3 regions of the Paenibacillus filicis genome follow, and region 3 is predicted to be linked to each of the others. Evidence: riboswitches for the same ligand, from Rfam matches in the RefSeq annotation. Region 3 holds a riboswitch; each other region holds the start of a gene.
What was found. Region 3 has a riboswitch for ZMP and ZTP ahead of WMW72_RS12980 (TetR/AcrR family transcriptional regulator). Riboswitches for the same ligand answer to the same signal wherever they lie in the genome.
Positions count from the first base shown of each region.

Region 1: it holds a riboswitch for ZMP and ZTP, as region 3 does, so the genes downstream of both, WMW72_RS22855 (DJ-1/PfpI family protein) here and WMW72_RS12980 (TetR/AcrR family transcriptional regulator) in region 3, are expected to answer to the same signal.
Region 2: it holds a riboswitch for ZMP and ZTP, as region 3 does, so the genes downstream of both, WMW72_RS19505 (bifunctional 5,10-methylenetetrahydrofolate dehydrogenase/5,10-methenyltetrahydrofolate cyclohydrolase) here and WMW72_RS12980 (TetR/AcrR family transcriptional regulator) in region 3, are expected to answer to the same signal.

Region 1 is NZ_JBBPCC010000016.1:138,472-144,831, reverse strand. It holds gene WMW72_RS22865 (hybrid sensor histidine kinase/response regulator) at 1-2,658, shown strand, start outside; gene WMW72_RS22860 (AraC family transcriptional regulator) at 2,765-3,667, opposite strand; gene WMW72_RS22855 (DJ-1/PfpI family protein) at 3,763-4,335, opposite strand; ZMP/ZTP riboswitch at 4,393-4,472, opposite strand; partial or broken gene WMW72_RS22850 (Rpn family recombination-promoting nuclease/putative transposase) at 4,660-5,511, shown strand; gene WMW72_RS22845 (helix-turn-helix domain-containing protein) at 6,060-6,360, shown strand, end outside.
Region 2 is NZ_JBBPCC010000013.1:29,635-35,994, reverse strand. It holds gene WMW72_RS19520 (HAD family hydrolase) at 226-642, opposite strand; gene WMW72_RS19515 (GntR family transcriptional regulator) at 931-1,596, shown strand; gene ilvD (dihydroxy-acid dehydratase) at 1,617-3,308, shown strand; ZMP/ZTP riboswitch at 3,354-3,435, shown strand; gene WMW72_RS19505 (bifunctional 5,10-methylenetetrahydrofolate dehydrogenase/5,10-methenyltetrahydrofolate cyclohydrolase) at 3,496-4,347, shown strand; gene WMW72_RS19500 (MBL fold metallo-hydrolase) at 4,518-5,237, shown strand; gene WMW72_RS19495 (TetR/AcrR family transcriptional regulator) at 5,243-5,878, shown strand; gene WMW72_RS19490 (P-loop NTPase family protein) at 6,007-6,360, shown strand, end outside.
Region 3 is NZ_JBBPCC010000007.1:146,801-153,160, forward strand. It holds gene WMW72_RS12960 (spore germination protein) at 1-539, shown strand, start outside; gene WMW72_RS12965 (GerAB/ArcD/ProY family transporter) at 532-1,629, shown strand; gene WMW72_RS12970 (Ger(x)C family spore germination protein) at 1,626-2,744, shown strand; gene WMW72_RS12975 (GMC oxidoreductase) at 2,819-4,429, shown strand; ZMP/ZTP riboswitch at 4,504-4,583, shown strand; gene WMW72_RS12980 (TetR/AcrR family transcriptional regulator) at 4,850-5,431, shown strand; partial or broken gene WMW72_RS12985 (arginase family protein) at 5,490-6,319, opposite strand; partial or broken gene WMW72_RS12990 (winged helix-turn-helix transcriptional regulator) at 6,323-6,360, shown strand, end outside.

The DNA.
Region 1 (6,360 bases), on a different contig from region 3:
TCTGCCGGGAACGCTGGCGACTGCGCACCCAAGAAGCTTACTTATACGTCCTACTCGGTCGAAGGAACGACAGCTATCGAACTGATCATACGTTCAGCCCGCTCCGATGAGGTGCCTAAAGGCAGCGTCGTTAGCTCTATCCGCTTCGGCTATCAGACGGTGATCGATAACCTGCGCTGGTACTCGATCAGCTTTCAGCTCGTTACATCGACCATCCTATGGCTTCACGGCTTGTATGCTTGTATCCTCTATCTGATCAATCCTAAGGAACGGGCTTTATTGATGACGGGACTGCTTACGCTGACAGTCGGTGTACTGGTGATAGGCAGTCACGATAATGTGCTCTTGTTGTGGGTATCCCTGCCCGAATCGTGGGCTATTAAAATCAGGCTGATCGCCTATCTCTGGCAAAATGCATTGATTCTTCTCGTATTCAGAAAATTCACGGCTCATTCTGCAAAAAATGTGTGGCTGCAAGCCTATACGGCAGCTCTCGTTGCACTGACAGGCGCCCTGCTGGCCGCGCCGGGTTCATTTATAAGCGGAACCCTGGATTTGAATCTCGTCGTGGTTATCGGGTTGATTCCGTTTGTCGGGTTCATGTATGTCGTAGGTACCATGATCTTCAGACAGCAGAACGACAAAGACGCCGTCTTCCTGCTACTGACCGCAGCGGGCATCATATCCAACCTGTTATGGAAAATCGCGGGTACCACTCCGGTCTACTATCCCATCGATATTCTGGCGACGATCATCGGGTTTTCCACCTATTGGTTTAAGAAATATTTCCGCAATGTCAGAGAAAATGCCCAGCTCAACGAGCAGCTACAGAAAACCGACAAGCTGAAGGATCAATTTCTAGCCAATACGTCGCACGAGCTGCGCACGCCCCTTCACGGCATTATGAATATCGCCCAGACTGTGGTCACCAAGGAGAAAGCCCAACTGACTGACCAAAGTGTGAAGGATATGGAGCTGCTGATTACGATCAGCCGCCGCATGTCCCATCTGCTCGGCGATCTTCTTGATGTCGCGCGTCTCCAGGAGCATCGTATTGCGTTGAAGCCGGAGCCGCTGCAGATTCAAGCGGTCGTTCCCGGCGTGATGGGCATGCTTCATTTTATGGTGGAGGGCAAGCCGGTGGAGCTGCTGACGCAGGTGCCGGAAGCTATGCCCCCGGTCATGGCTGACGAGAAGAGACTGGTGCAGGTGCTATATAATTTGCTGCATAATGCCCTCAAGTACACAGAGGAAGGGTCGATTACCGTATCCGCCGAGGTGCGGGATAACCAGGTCATGATCCACGTTTCGGATACCGGGAGCGGTATGGATGGGGAAACCCAGGGGCGCATCTTTCTCCCCTATGAACAAGGGGCTACCGGAGTGAGCGACGGAAGGGGGATCGGGCTCGGACTCAGCATCTGCAAGCAGCTGGTCGACCTGCACGGCGGGACCTTGACCGTCCGCTCCGAGCCGGGGAAAGGTTCCACATTCAGCTTTGGCCTGCCGATCGCGGATGATTCGCAGCCTCCGGGCTCCCATGATCTCCTGCAGCCGGGACCGGTTCAAGCCAGTATGCAAGAGCAGATACCGGCCGGATTCATTCCAACCGAAGCTTTCCCCTATGCGGAGGCTGCCCCTGCGCTATCCACGCCGCTGCTGAGCGAGGGGGACGTGAATATCCTGGTGGTCGATGACGACCCCGTTAATCTGAACGTGCTCGTCGGTATCCTTTCGGCGGAGCCGTATCGCATCACAACATCCAGTTCGGCCCGCGAGGCGGCTGCCTTGCTGCAGACCGGGCAGTGGGATCTGCTGATTGCCGACGTCATGATGCCGAATATGTCCGGCTATGAGTTAACCCAGCGGGTGCGGGAACGCTACTCCGTCTCGGATTTGCCGGTTCTGCTGCTGACGGCCCGCAGTCAGCCTGCCGATATCTATACGGGCTTTTCGTCGGGTGCCAATGATTATGTGACCAAGCCTGTGGACGCGATGGAGCTGAAGTACCGGATCAGGGCGCTGATCGCGATGAAGCAGTCCCTGAATGAACGGTTACGCATAGAAGCCGCTTATCTTCAGGCTCAGATTCAGCCACATTTTCTATTCAATACGCTGAATTCCATCATGGTGCTTAGCGAGATCGATACGGAGAAGATGCGAAGTCTGGGCGAGGCATTCACGTCCTTTTTGCGGATTAGCTTTGATTTCCTGAATACAGGACATCTGGTGGAGCTGGATCATGAGCTGAGGCTGGCGGAAGCCTACCTGTATATCGAGCAAGAACGGTTCGAGGACAGACTGTCGGTGGTCTGGGAGCTGGAGCCCGATATCCGCCTGCTTCTCCCTCCGCTATCGATCCAGCCGCTGGTTGAAAATGCGGTGAAGCACGGAGTCCTGAGTCAAAGGAAAGGCGGCACCGTCCAGATCCGGATTACCCGCCAGGAAGGCTTCACGTTAGTGGAAATCAAGGATGACGGCAAGGGTATGGAGCCTGGCAAGGTGGTCCAGCTACTGAACCCAACCCTGAAGGGCAAGGGCGGAATTGGAATCGCGAATACGAACCGGCGGTTGATCCAACTGTACGGTCAGGGACTATCTATCATCAGTAAGCCCGGTGAGGGAACTACCGTATCCTTCGTGATCCCCGATCGATAAAAGATTCATCTAACAAAAGAGCGGAGCCTCGTGAGGCTGCCGCTCTTTGTCTTATCCGCCGTGATCAAGGACGCTCGCTGAACTCGCCGCCTTGGTGGTGCAGAATCTAACCGTTCCTGGGTTTGACCGGAATGTAGATGTCCATCTCAAGCAGCTCGTTGCGGTCCTGCCAGCAGCGCTCATCATAATATTCAAATTCAGCGGCTCCTCCGTGCTCATAGCCGGATTGAGGGAACCACTCGCTGAAAATGGCGTTCCACGTGCTCTGAATGGCTGTAGTAAATTGATCATGAGCCGCCTTCGGGGTCGTAAATACGGCATAGGTCTGCTCCGGATAGTGCCGGCGAATGGCCCCTTCCGGTACAATGGCTCCCTCTTTGGCCTCCACCCCTATGATGTAAGTGAACTCACCGGTATCCATATCAAAGTCTCCACAGATGCCATACTCCGCTGTCGAAGCCGCTTGTTCATACAAGGCCTGTCCTTGCTTCTCCTGCAAATACCGCTGCCAGAAAGCCGGGATATCCCGGTTGTTCTGACCGTCCTTATTACGGGTGCGGATCGAGTAGCCAATCACATCAAAGCCGGGCTTGGTAACCACGCGAAATTCCATGCGAATTCCTCCTGAGTCGAGATTGAGCCTCCGCTCAAGCACGTTGGCTTTATCAGAGGCATGGGGGCGCAGACCTTGCTTGCGATACTCCCCTGGTGTCATGCCATACATCTTGCGAAAAGCTCGGATGAATGTTTCCGGTGTGCCGAACCCGTAGTCCAAAGCGATATCCATCAGCTTATCCTTCGTCCCGGCCACCCGGCATGCCGCATGGAACAGTCTGCGCCCGCGGACATATTCCATCACCGGCCAACCCACGATGGATTGAAAAACCCGATGGAAATGAAAGTCTGAGAAATTCGCCAGCTGAGCCAGCGAAGACAGGGTAAGCTCCTCGCCCAGCCTCGCCTCGATCTCATCCACCACCCGTTGCATCAAGCCTTCATAAGTTGACATTCACCCTCTTCCTTTCTGCTTGATTATAAACGAATACGAACCTTTGTTCTTGACGTTTTTTGCTGTTTGTTCCACCTGCTCTAACCATTCAGCTTCTATCGCATCGACCTATAGTACGGGTAGTCCATCTTGTCCTGGACCTGCCGCGCTACCTCTGGGCTGGTAAGGGACTCAATCACATACAGCCCCAAATCAATCGAAGCTGACACGCCTCCGCCCGTAAACAGGTTACCGTCTCGGACGAAGCGTTCTCTGATCACTTCTGCACAGTAAGGTGCCAACAGATCATAGGCAGAAGGGTTGGTTGTTGCCTTCTTCCCGTCCAGAAACCCCGCAGCTCCCAGAATCAAAGCCCCCGTACAGACCGATACCTTGTACTCCACATCTCGTGCCGTCTGAATCCATGATATAAAATCGGTATCAAATCTCAGCTGCCTTGTCGATAGCCCCCCAGGAATAAAGATCAAATCATAGACCGAAAGCTCGGGGCAGACCTGACTAACTTTGATCGTTAATCCTCGATCATCGGTGACTTCCTCTTGATTCGAGCAAAAATCCCAGGATACCTCTTCCTTCGCTCGTAGAATCCCCATCCACGTTACAGCTTCATAGAAGCCAACAAAATCTAACGCTGTCATCTTGTCGAACAATATAAACGCCATTTTCATTCCCTACACCTGACCTTTCCTCAAGTGAAATAAAAAAAGCATCTGATCGAAGATCAAATACTTTGCCCAGGCGTACGGCGATATGACTATGTGCTCCCTCGTGGTACTCCACGTTTACGCCAGTTGCACATACCAAATATTTACTATATTGTATGCCGGAAGCTTGGATTAATCAAGCACAATCCTGCGTAGGCGAGAAGGGTTCTATTCGTACCAAATTCATTTGTTGATGCAGATATGTGATTCATTAACAAGCGTGTCTGCTTAGGTGTGTCTAAGAACTTAGCTAGATGATATACTAATAATGAATGGAGTTGATTACGGATGAACGAACTGCTTGATCCTCGAAATGATTTTTTATTCAAACGCATCTTCGGCAGTGACGAAAACCGAGATGTTCTGCTTGCATTCTTAAACACGACGTTTATTGAAGCCGGTAGGCCTCCTTTAACGGAAATCACTCTGCTGAACCCTTATACCGATAAGGACGCTCCCCGCGACAAGTAATCCATTCTTGACATTCGTGGCAAAACAGCAGAAGGTGAACTCATCAACGTTGAGATGCAACTGTTCAACAAGTATGACACCGAGAAAAGAACCATGTTTTATTGGAGCAAACTATACAGTGGACAGCTACAAGAGGGTCACTCCTACAAGATGCTGAAGAAATGTGTTACCATCAACATATTAAATTATTCATTCCTTCCAAACAATGAATATCATAATGTGTTTCATCTACGTGAAGACCGTACTGGCATTCCACTTATCGATGATATAGAACTACATTTTCTCGAATTATCAAAGCTCGGTGACCAAGCTGCCCCCGTTGAAAGCGGCGGATTGGTAAACTGGTTGCTGTTCCTGAAGGGTGTCGATAGATCCAATTGGGAGGTGCTGACGATGAACGAACCTGTATTGAAAAAGGCTATGGATACGTTAGAATTTCTTAGTCAGGACGCAGAAGCCCGCCGATTGTATGAAGATAGACAGAAGTATTTACATGATGAAGCTTCCATGATTGAGGGGGCTTTAGCCGAAGGCGAAGCTCGTGGCGAACGAAGGAAAGCCATTGAAATGGCGTTAGAGCTTCTTAGCCTCGGAGTGGAAACATCCATTATTATCAAAGCTTCCGGGCTGCCTGAAGCTGAAATTATCGGTCTAAAAAATCACAATTGAACAGTCTATTCATACAAGAGTCAGCCGAATAGGGCTGGCTCTTACATGAATAGAAGATTAAACGAGACCTTTGTCGCTCCGACAATCAGCCTATCAGGCACGCCGACTACCTCGCAGTGACTAGTTTCGTGCTTGTTGTAGCCACTTTCTCCGATTTCTTGTTTGCGAGCTGTTTACGGAGCAGCCTTACCCCTTTATCTCTTCACCTGTCGCAATCGGATTGTCCACTTTTTATTTCCATGAGAACTCCTTCGCTCGAAGGACTCCAACAGCACAGTGAGAATCCTCGGAGGAGCTAACAACGCTTATTTTCATCGGTCTCCTTGACTACGATTGAGAATCTACTCGTGCAAGAATCACATCTACGACGAAGCTGCCGATGCAAAGTCATTGAGCCAAAGCCAGTTGTCCGCCCATGGCTTGAGCAAGACGATAAGTTCACCTTCCCATCACTAGGATGGCGGGATTTAGGTGCTCTTTGCGCGAACGAATGCCCTTCCCTTATACTTTTAATGAAGAAAAGCATCCTAGAAGGAGCTGGCACTCGTATGAAGCATTCAGGACTTCCTGTACTGAGCAACATGTATAGGCATGCAGAGGCCTTGCACACCGAGGGCCTTCGCTATCACCGGAATACCTCTAGCTTATTCGTGATACAGGCACATGCAGCTACAGTGACGATCAACAACCACACCCATAGGCTGGAAGGCTTCAGTTGTGTATGCCTGCCGCCACATACATCCATTCATTTTGGAAAAGATCTGACCGAGACCTCAACGTCCGCCGGACAGCTTCGTTTTTATGCCTGCGACTACGAATGGATAGGCGAGGAATCGTCCACAGACTCCC
Region 2 (6,360 bases), on a different contig from region 3:
CAATTTGCACGCTTGGTGCATACGACCCGGGTGGAAGCGGCGGTGCTCTTGGAACGGTTGTTAAAGAAGCCCATTTAATCAATTAACGAGGCTTCCTAACAGAGACTCCATTTGAACGTATATGTGGCAACGATAGAATAAGTGCCGGTTTCATGATAACATCGTGAGCCGGCGCTTTTTCCGAGGGGATTTTTCAAAGAGACGATTGTCAGATGAGATCACCGATTACTTTCTAAGCGTAGGAATAAGACGGTGATGCTTGATTAACAAGTTTAATCCGTCAATGATGTCTGTAACAACTATGTTACTAGACATTAGAGTACCTGTTGCACATCCTTCTTTCCCTATGACTGCAATTGAAAGATCCGCTTCACGAAACATAAGTTCATCATTCACGCCGTTGCCGATAACAGCAACACCTTGTTCAAGCTGGCTAACAAACCTACGCTTTTCCTCTCGTTGATTATCTTTACCTATGACATGCAGTTCAAGGGGTAATCCTTCGCATTCTCTAGCAGCACTGCCATTCGTATCAGCAGTTAATACATGAATGTTAAGTAATGTGTGTAGCTCTATAAGTTTTTCCCTTACATTCGGTAGAATCAGCCCGTCTAAAGCAATTGTTCCATTAAAATCTAGCACGAGATGATGGAGTATAAGGCTTCTTGTCCAGGAATAAGTACTTGCATGGTGTTGCTCCTCTCATTATAATTCGTAAACCTTATCACATAATCATAAAGGATACTATGACTTTTTCCCGTTATTTTTAAGAGAGTATTACGAACATGAAATTATGTTTCCTGTCATACAGGAGTTGAGCTGGCAGAAGAGTTAATCCGATCATTGTAACCTAATTTTATTAAAAAAATTGCATTTTGTATTCGTATGCGATATATTGCATATAACAACAATGTGAAAAGGATGTTTCCCATGCCCATTCCTCCTAATTTCTCCACTCCGATCCGGATGTCCGCCAAAGAGCGGGCACTCTCGCAAATCCAGCGTTGGATCATCGAGGGTACGCTTCAGCCGGGTGAGAAGCTGATCGACGCCGAACTGGCCGAATCGCTGGCCGTCAGCCGGACCCCGATCCGGGAAGCTTTTCAGCTGCTCGAGGTGCAGGGGCTCGTCTCGATGCATCCCGGCAAGGAAACCCGGGTTACACTGATCGAGAAGGATGATATTTTGAAGCTGTACCCGACGCTTGGGGTGCTCCATGCACTAGCAGCTGAATACGCAGCGAAGCTGATTACGGCGCAGCAGATCGAACTGCTGAGGGAGCTGAATGCCCGGTTTCGCCAGGCGATCGAAACGGGTCAGCCGTATCAGGCGATGGAGGTGGATGAGCAGTTCCACAACCTGATCGTGGAGGTGTCGGACAATGCGTATATCGCTTCCTTCAGCGCATCGCTGCAGATTCATATCCGCCGGTTCAAGTATGTCTTCCTCCAGCAGCGTCTCACGGCTACGCTGGCTTCGGCAGCGGAGCATGACGAGGTGATTCGCGCGTTGGAGCAGGGGGACGGCGAGGCGGCTTCGGCTGCCATGAAGCAGAATCTGATCCGCCCGATGCATGAACTGTATGCCTTAATCTAATAACGGAAGGGTGAATGAGCATGACGGAGTCCAAGGATTTGAGAATTCGCAGCAAGGTGATCAGCGAAGGGGTCAATCGTGTGCCAAACCGGGCGATGCTGAGGGCAGTCGGCTTTCAGGATGAGGATTTCAAGAAGCCGATGATTGGCGTAGCCAGCACTTGGAGCGAAGTGACACCATGTAATATGCATATCAATGAGCTGGCCCTTCAGGCCAAAAAAGGGGCTCAGCAGCATGGCGGAGCACCGCTGATTTTTAATACCATCACCGTATCGGACGGCATCTCGATGGGGCATGAAGGGATGTCGTTCTCCTTGCCTAGCCGGGAAGCCATTGCTGATTCCATCGAAATCGTGACCAATGCCGAGCGGTTCGATGGCCTCGTCGCCGTAGGCGGGTGCGATAAAAATACACCGGCCTGCCTGATGGCCATCGGCCGGATGAATTTGCCTTCCGTGTACGTGTATGGCGGCACGATCCAGCCAGGCAAGCTTGACGGGAAGGATGTGGATATCGTCAGCGCCTTCGAGGCGGTAGGTCAATACCATGAGGGCAAGATCACGGACGCTGAGCTGTATAAGGTGGAATGCAGCGCTTGTCCGGGCCCGGGAGCTTGCGGAGGCATGTACACAGCCAATACGATGGCCTCAGCTGCCGAAGCGCTCGGCATGAGCCTGCCCGGCTCTTCTTCAACACCTGCTATCTCGCCTGATAAGGCGGCGGAATGTGCCGAAGCGGGGAAGAAAGTGATCGATCTGCTGAAGCAGGAAATTTATCCGCGCGATATTATGACGAAGAAGGCTTTCGAAAATGCGATTACCGTCGTCATGGCGCTCGGCGGCTCTACGAATGCATTCCTGCATCTGATTGCGATCGCCCACTCGGTTGGGGTGGATCTGACCTATGACGATTTCGAGCGTATCCGCGTCAAGGTACCTCATCTGGCCGATCTGAAGCCAAGCGGGAAGTATGTAATGCAGGACCTCAATGATATCGGAGGTGTACCTGGTGTGATGAAGCTGCTGCTGGAGCAAGGCCTGCTTCATGGCGACTGCCTGACGGTCACCGGGAAGACCTTGGCCGAGAATTTGGCGGAGGCGGCACCCTTACAGCCAGAGCAGCAGATTATCCGTCCGTTCGACCAGCCTTTGAAGCCGAATGGCCCGCTCGTCGTTCTGAAAGGCAACCTGGCCCCGGACGGCGCGATTGCGAAGATGTCCGGGATGAAGAAGCTGCGCTTCACCGGTCCGGCCCGCGTCTATGACAGCGAAGCCGAGGCGACCGAGGCGATCATGCGCGATGAGATCCAGCGGGGCGATGTTCTTGTCATCCGCTATTGTGGTCCAAAGGGCGGTCCGGGCATGCCGGAGATGCTGTCTGTGACTGCTCTGATCGTCGGCAAAGGACTGGGTGGCGAGGTGGCTCTGATCACGGACGGCAGATTCTCGGGAGGCTCGCATGGCTTCGTGGTTGGTCATGTGGCGCCTGAGGCACAGGTTGGCGGGCCGATTGCTCTTCTCCGGGAAGGAGACAGCGTGACGATCGACAGCGAAACCCAAGAAATCTCCTTCGCTGTTACGGCGGGGGAGCTGGAGCTCCGTTCGCAAGCCTGGACCCCGCCTGCGCTCAAGGCGTCCTCAGGGGTACTTGCCAAGTACGCCCGGCTGGTCTCGTCCGCGTCCCGCGGCGCGGTGACGGATTTATGGGAATAAGGCTTGAAAACCGTCACCGGGTACACGTATAATGAGAGATAAATAACGGGTATGTGTGACTGGCGTAAACGTGGAGTACCACGAGGAAGCACATACGGATTTTCAGCCGTACGCCTGGGCAGAGGTAAGGGGATATTCCCCTTGCCTCTTTATGCTTCTCAGCAGAACAGAAAGGGCTGAGCAAATGATGACAGAAACATGGCTTCTTGACGGAAATCGAGTGGCGGCGGCCATCAAGGAGGATTTGGCCCACCGTATCCAGGGGCTGGCGGCTAGAGGAATCGTTCCGTGCCTGGCCACGATTCTGGTTGGGGACGATCCTTCCTCCGCGACCTATGTGCGGATGAAGGGCAACATGTGCAGACGCCTCGGCATGCAGTCGGTACGCGTCGATCTGCCGGCAGAGACTACGACTGAGGAGCTGATCGCGGCGATTCATAAGCTGAATGGCGACAGCCAAGTGCACGGCATCCTGCTGCAGCATCCCGTGCCTTCTCATATCGATGAGCGGGCTGCGTTCGAGGCCATCCGGATCGATAAGGATGTGGACGGCGTCACGACGCTGGGCTTCGCCCAAAATGCATTCGGCTTCGCCGATTATCCGTCGTGCACGCCCGCGGCGATCATGGCGATACTGGATGATTACAACATTCCGATCGAAGGCAAGCATGCCGTCGTCATCGGCAGAAGCCCGATTCTGGGCAAGCCTGTGTCGGCGATGCTGCTGAACCGTCATGCCACAGTCACGACTTGCCATTCCCGAACGGCCCGTCTGGACGAGATCGTGCGGCTTGGCGATATCGTGGTCGCAGCTGTGGGCAAGCCTCGCTTTGTCCAGGGAGACTGGATCAAGCCGGGCGCCGTCGTAATCGATGCAGGATATAATGAAGGCAATATCGGGGACGTGGACTATGAATCGTGCTTCCCGCATGCCGCCGCCATTACGCCAGTACCGGCGGGCGTAGGTCCGGTCACGATCGCGATCTTGCTGAAGCATACCGTGGAGGCTGCCGAAAGGCAGGCTAGATCCATCCGATAGAACGATGTAATTCTTATCGCGGTGCAGTGCGGAACTGGAGTGGAGTTCCGCACTGCAGGTTTGGCGTCTAGCCTCAGCAAACGACCATGAATAAATAAAAAGCTTGTTAAAACTAATGGTATTAGTTATATTAATACTAACTATATTAGTTTTGAGGAGTGATCTTTCTTATGCGTACAGTCCAAATAGAAAGCTTGATTCAATTGACGGTTTTCCCAGCCTGGTTTCCGGTGAATGTATATCTGATCGACGAAGGAGAAGAGCTGACCTTGATTGATGCCGGTATCTCTGTAAGCGGCAAGGGAATTCTAGAGACATCCGCATCGCTCGGCAAGCCGATTACCCGTATTGTGCTTACTCACCCGCATAGCGATCATATCGGAGCGCTCGATATGCTGAAGCGGGAGCTGCCGGATGCGAAGGTATATTTGTCCCGCCGGGACGCCAAGCTTCTGAACGGCGATCTCGCGATGGAGCCCGGAGAGCCGGATACGCCAGTCCGCGGTAGCTTGCCCAAGAACGTCCGGACGCGGCCGGATGTGCTGCTCCAGGACGGCGACCGGGTAGGTTCCCTGCTCGCGCTAGCGGCACCAGGCCATACACCGGGGTCGATGGCCTTCTATGACCAGCGCAGCGGCCATCTGATCGCAGGCGATGCGATGCAGGTCCGCGGAGGTATTGCGGTAAGCGGGCAATGGGTGCCTTGGTTCCCGTTCCCGGCCTGGGCGACCTGGCACAAGCACTCTGCGCTGGAGAGTGTGCGCAGGCTGAGAGCGCTCAACCCGACGCTGCTAGCTGTTGGACACGGCGATTTGATCCGGCAGCCGGGGGAAGTGATGGACCGGGCGATTCGGGAAGCGGAAGCCAATCTGAACGGGAAGGGAGCGTGACGGTTATGTCCCCGAGAATCGGACTTGATTTGAGGGCGATCCTCCAGGCCGCGACAGAGCTGGCCGACCAGCAGGGCTACAAGGAAGTTAGCCTCGCGTCACTCGCCCAGAAGCTGAAGGTACGCTCCCCCTCTCTGTACAATCATGTCAACGGCCTGACGGGCCTGCGACGTGCGCTTGCGCTGCATGGCCTATCCCAGTTAACCTCGGATCTGACGAGCTCCGCTGTCGGACGCTCGGGCGATGAAGCGATCCGGGCGATGAGCCTTGCCTATGTCGCGTATGCCCGCCGCCATCCGGGTCTCTATGAAGCTACCCTGCAGGCGCCCGCCGAAGGCGATGCCGAACACAAGCAAGCGAGCCAGGTTACGCTCGGGCTGATCAGCCGGGTGCTGGATGCGTATCAACTGTCAGATGAGATGAAGCTGCATGCGATCCGCAGCTTCCGCAGTCTGCTGCACGGCTTCGCTTCGCTGGAGCAGCAGGGAGCCTTCAAGCTTCCGCTGGATCTGGATGTCACGCTGCAGGTACTGATCGATACGTATCTGGCGGGAATCGTCAGGCTGCAGAGTATGCCGGCGAATACGGAAGGAACGCAGGGCGAAGTCCTGAAGCATGCACAGCAGCCGGAGGAAGACTGAGACGTCCAGATTCAGGCTCAATCGCGCCGCAGGTTGGAAACCTAAGGGATGATCCCTTATAATAGGGGCATATACCCCTATCCAAGAAGTGAGGTTGAGGTCTTATCGCATGCGCCGTACCTTGGTCAATGGCCCGCTGCCCGGGCAAAATTCATATCATCGGCTCTGTTGGGAGCGGCAAGACATGGTTGGCCGGACAGGCCGCCGAGCGCTTGTCGCTTCCTCATTATCAGACGGACAATATGGTTTGGATGCGTACAGCGCGAGCCGATATCCGCAATCCCGATGAAATTCGCAGCGCCATCCTGCAGAGCGTGCTCTCCCAGAAGAAATGGATCATCGAAGGGGTTCACCACCGGTGGCTGAGCGAGAGCTTCCGGCAGGCGGATGTCATCATCTATCTCGATCCTCCTGCCAGCAAGAGACGCAATCGGATCATCTCCCGGTTCTTCAGGCAGCGTCTGGGCCTGGAGACGGGAAAT
Region 3 (6,360 bases):
TATTTACCATCGGTCTGTTCAGGGGACATGTACCTTTCCCACCGTTTGTGGAAGCGATCATCATGGAGTTAACTCTTGAAATGATGCGTGAGGCGGGTGTACGGCTGCCTGCTCCAGTAGGTCAAACGGTCGGAATTGTCGGAGGCATCGTGATCGGACAAGCAGTCGTACAGGCAGGTCTCATTAGCAACCTTATGGTCATTGTCGTTGCCTTTACGGCCATCGCCTCGTTCATCCTGCCCAATTACGATATGGTTGCCGCTGTCCGGCTGACTCGCTTTATTATGATGCTGGCAGCATCGATTTTCGGCATGGTGGGTATTGTTATAGGACTGATGACCATGATCGGGCATCTCATCAAGCTCGAGTCGCTTGGAACTCCTTACGGAAGCCCGTTCGCACCGGTAAGATTCCAGGATTGGAAAGACGGGTTCGTCCGCTTGCCGCTTTGGAAAATGATTCTCCGTCCTTTAAGCACAAGCGCCATTCAAATGAAGAGACAAGGCTCGAATCGTCCGGAGGATGATACGAATGAATAATCATGCTGCCCAAAAAATCACTCTGCTGCAGTTTATATTTATTATTTTCGGCGTTCAGATCAGTCTCGGTGTATTGTCATTGCCCCAGGATCTGGCCGAAAGGGCTAACACGGACGGCTGGATTACGATCATCATCCTTTGGATCATTTCGCTCACGGCCAGCCTCGTCGTGATTCAAGTGATGAAAAAGCAACCTGAAAAAACCTTGCCTGATTTAATCAAGGCGTATTTGGGCCATTGGGTCGGAAAAGCTGGAGCCGTTCTCTATGGAAGTTGGGTATTGTTTTACGCATATGCGGGAATCGTCAGGTCGATTTTGTATACGAAGGCGTGGCTTCTGCCGCAAACTCCGAATTATCTGATCATGATTCTGTTCCTCGTCCCCACCTATGTGATTGCAAGCGGCGGACTCCGTATCATAGGCAGATATGCGGAGCTCATTTTTTATATGTCCTTGTGGGTACCGTTAGTTTATTTGATTCCACTGAGGGAGGCCCACTGGAATCATCTGCTGCCCATACTGAAGGAGGGATGGGGACCCATTTTTTCTGCGCTTCCCGTAACGTACCTTTCGTTTTCAGGATTTGGTGCCGCGCTGATCTTGTATCCGTTTTTGACAAACAAGGAGAAGGCTTCCATAGGCATTGTGATTTCCAGTACGCTCTCAATGGTTACGCTAGTCTTTACTACGTTGGTCTGTTTTGTTATATTCAGTCCTGATGAAATAACGCAGTTCAATGAGCCCATTGTAAACGTTTTGAAAATTATCGAATTTAAATTTATCGAACGTATCGAAATTTTGTTTTTTTCCTTTTTTTTGTTTTTATTTTCATTGTCTTGGATTTCCACTTTATATTTAAGTGTCTATTGTGCAAGCTGGTTATTCGGACGGCAACACGATCGCGTTTTTTTGCGGCTTTTTTGTGTGATCATTGCTGCGGGCACCTTTTTCTTTTTGCCTACGTTTAACCAAAGCGATCAGATGTCCATATATCTAAACCGTTTCGGGATGGGCGTCGAGTTGGTAGTTCCAATCTGCTTGCTTATCTATATGTGGCTGCATGATCATTATCAGAGGAGGAGCAAATGAACAAGCGCTTATTGTACGCTTCGCTTATTTCCTTCGCATTAGCGCTCCTCCCAGGGTGCAGCGATCGCTTGGATTTGGAGGATGCCGCTTTTTCTCTTGCGCTAGGACTCGACCTCGACAAAGAAAACCATCTTATCGTCTATACAACAACTTCCGTATTCAGCAGGGATGTCAAGAAGAGAAGCCAAGAAATCGAAGTGAAAACAAAAACGGTGCGTATGTCGAGACAAGAATTGGATGCCTATACGGCCGGCGCAATCCTCGGAAGGAAGACGCAAGTCCTGCTTGTCGGCAAACGAATTTTGCAGCATGAAGGCTGGTTTCTCCTGCTCGAGCCTTTCTTTCGCGATTCGAGAAACTCAGTAACTATGAGAGTCGTGGCTGTAGACGGACCTGTTTCTGATATAATTTATAACAACCCGAAAGACAAGCCGATGCTTCCCGTATTTATGGCGGGCTTAATTGATACAAAGTATAAATCGTCAGAAACGGTTAGAACGACTTTGCAGGAGCTGCACCGGCAAATGTATGAGAAAGGTACCACTGCTTCGATCTCAGAAATCAGTATAGATAAGAACGTCAGGCTGACCGGTACGACGCTGCTGGATGCTCAAGGTAAATATGCTGATTCGCTGAATATGCAGGAAACGGCTTTTTTGCATATTCTGAAAAAGAGTGTGAAAAAGTCCGCCAGCTTAACGTTTGCCATTCCCGGCAAACCGAAGACCGGTCCGTTCGACACAGACCGAATAGCCGTTGAGGCGCATAAAATAAAAACGAAAATTAAGACCTCCTACCGTCAAGATAAATTTCAATTTGATATTCACGTGACGATGGCCGTTGCGCTTACGGAAAAATTATTTGCTTATGATGTACGAACGAAAGGAGCCCAATTGGAGAAGATGATTTCTGAACAAACGCAGAAACAAATTCAGCAGCTTATTAAAAAAAACCAAAAACATCATATCGACGCGATTGGGCTGGGGCTCTATGCACGGGCTCATGAGTACGACCAGTATAAGAAGGTGGAGGATCATTGGGGCGATGCACTGGCCACCGCAGACGTCAACGTTGTGGTAAAAGCCATTATTACCTCAATGGGGCCCGTGAAATGACGAAGGTGGAATGAGAGGCGCACCGCCTACATACAGTTTGAATGATATGAACATTCAAGGGCGGAGGCATGATCTTGAGAATCTATATGGCCAAGGAAGGGGATACCTTGCGAACAATCGCAAGTCAGTTTCATCTGGATGCTGCAGAGCTTCATCTTTATAATCCTTCTGTTGCAGATCTTGATCGAATGGTTCAAGGCTCACAAATAAGGCTCCCTGAGGAGGGACAGCCGTCCGATATCGGGATGTGTCCCCCTTCGATTGTTGAAGGAAAACTCGATCATTGGCTCCCGCTTACTCCATTGGAGCAAATGGCCGACTCGGAATATGACGTTTTAATCATAGGCAGCGGTGCAGGAGGCGGCGCCGTTCTTTGGCGATTGTCCGAGCAGTGGGGAAACAATGGGAAAAAGATCGGCGTTGTGGAAGCAGGGGATCTCTTCATGCCTACTCACGTCTTAAATGTGCCTACGATCAACTTCCAACAAGGTTATATGCTTGCTGAGAAGCAGTACAAACCTATTGGACCGAAATATTCAGGCTTCGTCAAGAAACTGGTATTTGGCGGGGGGACATTATTTTGGGGGGCAGTGACTCCGCGCATGTTGAATACCGAGATTGCAAAATGGCCGGTTCCGATACAAGAGATGAATGATTATTACACCATTGCGGAGCGAATCATGAATGTGAATACGGATTTTGCCAAAGGTTCATCATTCTCGGAGGTTTTGCTGCAACGTCTTCAGCAAAATGGATATGCCCATGCGTCCTACAGACCGATGGCGGTCGATTTGGCATCCTCACAGTATGGAATGCTCCACTCCAACGTTTTTTTCAGCTCGATTCATTTTTTTGCTCGTGCATTGAACCGCAGACCTGTCGATATTGCTGTGAATGCCCGTGCAGTCAAGGTGTTAATCGACAATGAACAGGCAGTAGGTGTGGAGGTCATCACTCGAGATCAAAGAAAGTTCGCGCTTAAAGCTAAAAAAGTGGTGATATCAGCTAGTACGTTTGAAACTCCGCGAATATTGCTTGATTCGGGTATTCAAAATCGAGCGATAGGGCATTATCTTGCGGCACATTCAGGGATCTGGGCAGATGGATTTGTCAGACGCGATCAATTCTCTGAAGTCCTTGGCAATTTAAGTCTATACATCCCCGAGTCGGATCAATCCCCGTTCCAGGTTGAACTTCAAAGGTTTGACAAGTATTACGTTTATAAATTTGAGGAGCAACCGGTACTCAAAGATTTGGGACTTTTTGTTTTTGGAGCCGGACAAACCGAGTCGCGTTATGACAACTGCGTGATGCTTGATCCTCTGAAAAAGGACGAACTTGGACTTTCTGAGCTGCAAGTGCATTTTTCTTACAGTGATACCGATAAAAAAGTGATTCGACAAGCTTTGGAAAGTGTGAAGCATATTGTTCAAGTTCTGGGGGTTACTCTAAAAGCCCCGATTTGTGTTCTGTATCCCGGACGTGCCAGACATTTCTCGGGAACCTGCCGGATTGGCACCGATCCGCAGACGGCAGCGGCGAATCCATATGGAGAGATCTTTGGCGTATCCGGTCTATTTGTAGCGGACAACAGCGCGTTGCCTTCCATATCTGCAGCGAATCCGACGTTGTCAACGGTCGCTCTGGCCATCCGGACGGCCGATCATATCATCCGTCAAGCTTAAAACGACTTACCGCGTACAAAAGATTCAGCCCGAATGTCTATGCTCGCCCGATAACGAGAACATTTTTACATTCATTCTATATATGTGACTGGCGTAAACGTGGAGAACCACGAGGGAACACATATTTATAACGCCGCACGCCTGGGCAGAGATAATGGATAAAATCACCATTATCTCTTTATTGTTTATAGGAGCCATTCCTGTAATGAATTAATTTGAGGATTGAATGAAAAAACACCCTCGTTATTGGCGCAGACATCGCCAAAGAAACACATAATAATGAATAATAATTCGTTATTAACGGACTTGAAGCTGCCCGTCATATCAATCGAAAGCTGCAATGGTTGTTGTTATTGCCCAGGTTCTTGACAGAGGCTGTTTATTTATCTACGATTTGATTAGCGAATGGGGGTTCATCATATGCAAGTGTTAAAGGAAGAAATTCGTCATTCGATTTTACGCCGCGCTGGAGAGACGTTCCTGGAGCTTGGCTTCGACAAAACATCGATGAAAGATATAGCGGGCAAAGTCGGAGTGGCCGTCGGTAATTTATATCGCTATTTCCCGAATAAAGAGTCGTTGTTCGAGGCGGTCGTCAAGCCGGCTTATGAGCAGCTATTGCAGCTCATTCAAGTGAATGAGAAAGAGCCGATCGAAGGAGGAGCCGTCATCGACAAGATCGGTACTATTTTTGCAGAGCTCGTGTACGAGCATAGGGAAGGGCTGCTTATTTTGTTATACCGAAGCTCGGGCACAGCGTATGAGGGGGCCAAAGCCGAGTTTTTCGATCATTTGGCCGAACATATGGGCATCCATATAAATGAATACAATCGCAAGTACCCAACTAACCCTTTAAGCCTGCAAGTATCGAGACCGGTTGCCGTCGCTTTTCTCGAAGGATATTTCGATATGATTCGGACGCATTCCGACCGTGACCAGATGACGGAGATCACCAAGCAGTATATGGCCGTTTGGTTTATGGGGTTGAAGGCTGTGTTATAGTTGCTAGTACCGCAAAAGGCCGGGATGAGATGTCATCCTGGCTTTTGTCTGTATGACCTTACTTATTCAAAATAGGTATCTCTCCAAGCAGCTTCTTCAAGTTTATAGAATCCCACGGCATGTGCTCCGTAATACCTAATCCAACAACATCTGCTTCTTCAGATAGTTCTTTAATCAGATGAAGGAGCCCCGGCATTTGCATGGTTCCAGCCGCGGAAAAATCATAATGTGCATCAGGATTGGCGAATAATAAAGAGCGAAATTCCTTAGGATCAAGCACATCTAGATCAAGATGAATGGCCAGGTGCTCAATGTTGCTTTGTTTAATCCAATCTTTTATAGATTCAGTACTTTTCATTAACTCTTGGGTGCCAGCCGTTCTAAGGCCTAGTCTTTGAATGATTTCTGTATCTAGCTCTGTTTGTACATCTAATCCTGCGAAGAAGACATTTTCAGGTTTGAGTGGGATGTTCACATGCTTGGCGAACTCTGCATCGCCTTCTCCCAACAGATTCCCAAGAGGCAAAGTATGGCCGTAGTCATACCCGAAAATTCTACCTAAATCGGTGTGTGCATCGATCCAAACTAACCCTAAATTCCCGCCGTATCGTTCGTTTAAATAGGCAAATGGGGCTTGTTCGACCAAGCAGTCCCCACCGAACATAACTATGCGATCCGGCTTATGAGCATGAATGATATGTTGAGCAGCCTCTAATTGTTCAAGCAGCTGTTTTTTCCATAGATGCCGTTCTCGTTTTCAAGCGGATTTCCGTCATAAGCTTGAACGGGAACATGAATAAGGGGCTGATCATTATCAGGAGCCAGCCAAGCAAGCAGCTCGGCTCCAAAAGAGTAGTTAGGGTTGTTGCCCCCTTGCCATTGCGGCATCAACTCCTGGCCGAAAATCAACCGGTTCGCTTTCAAAGGCG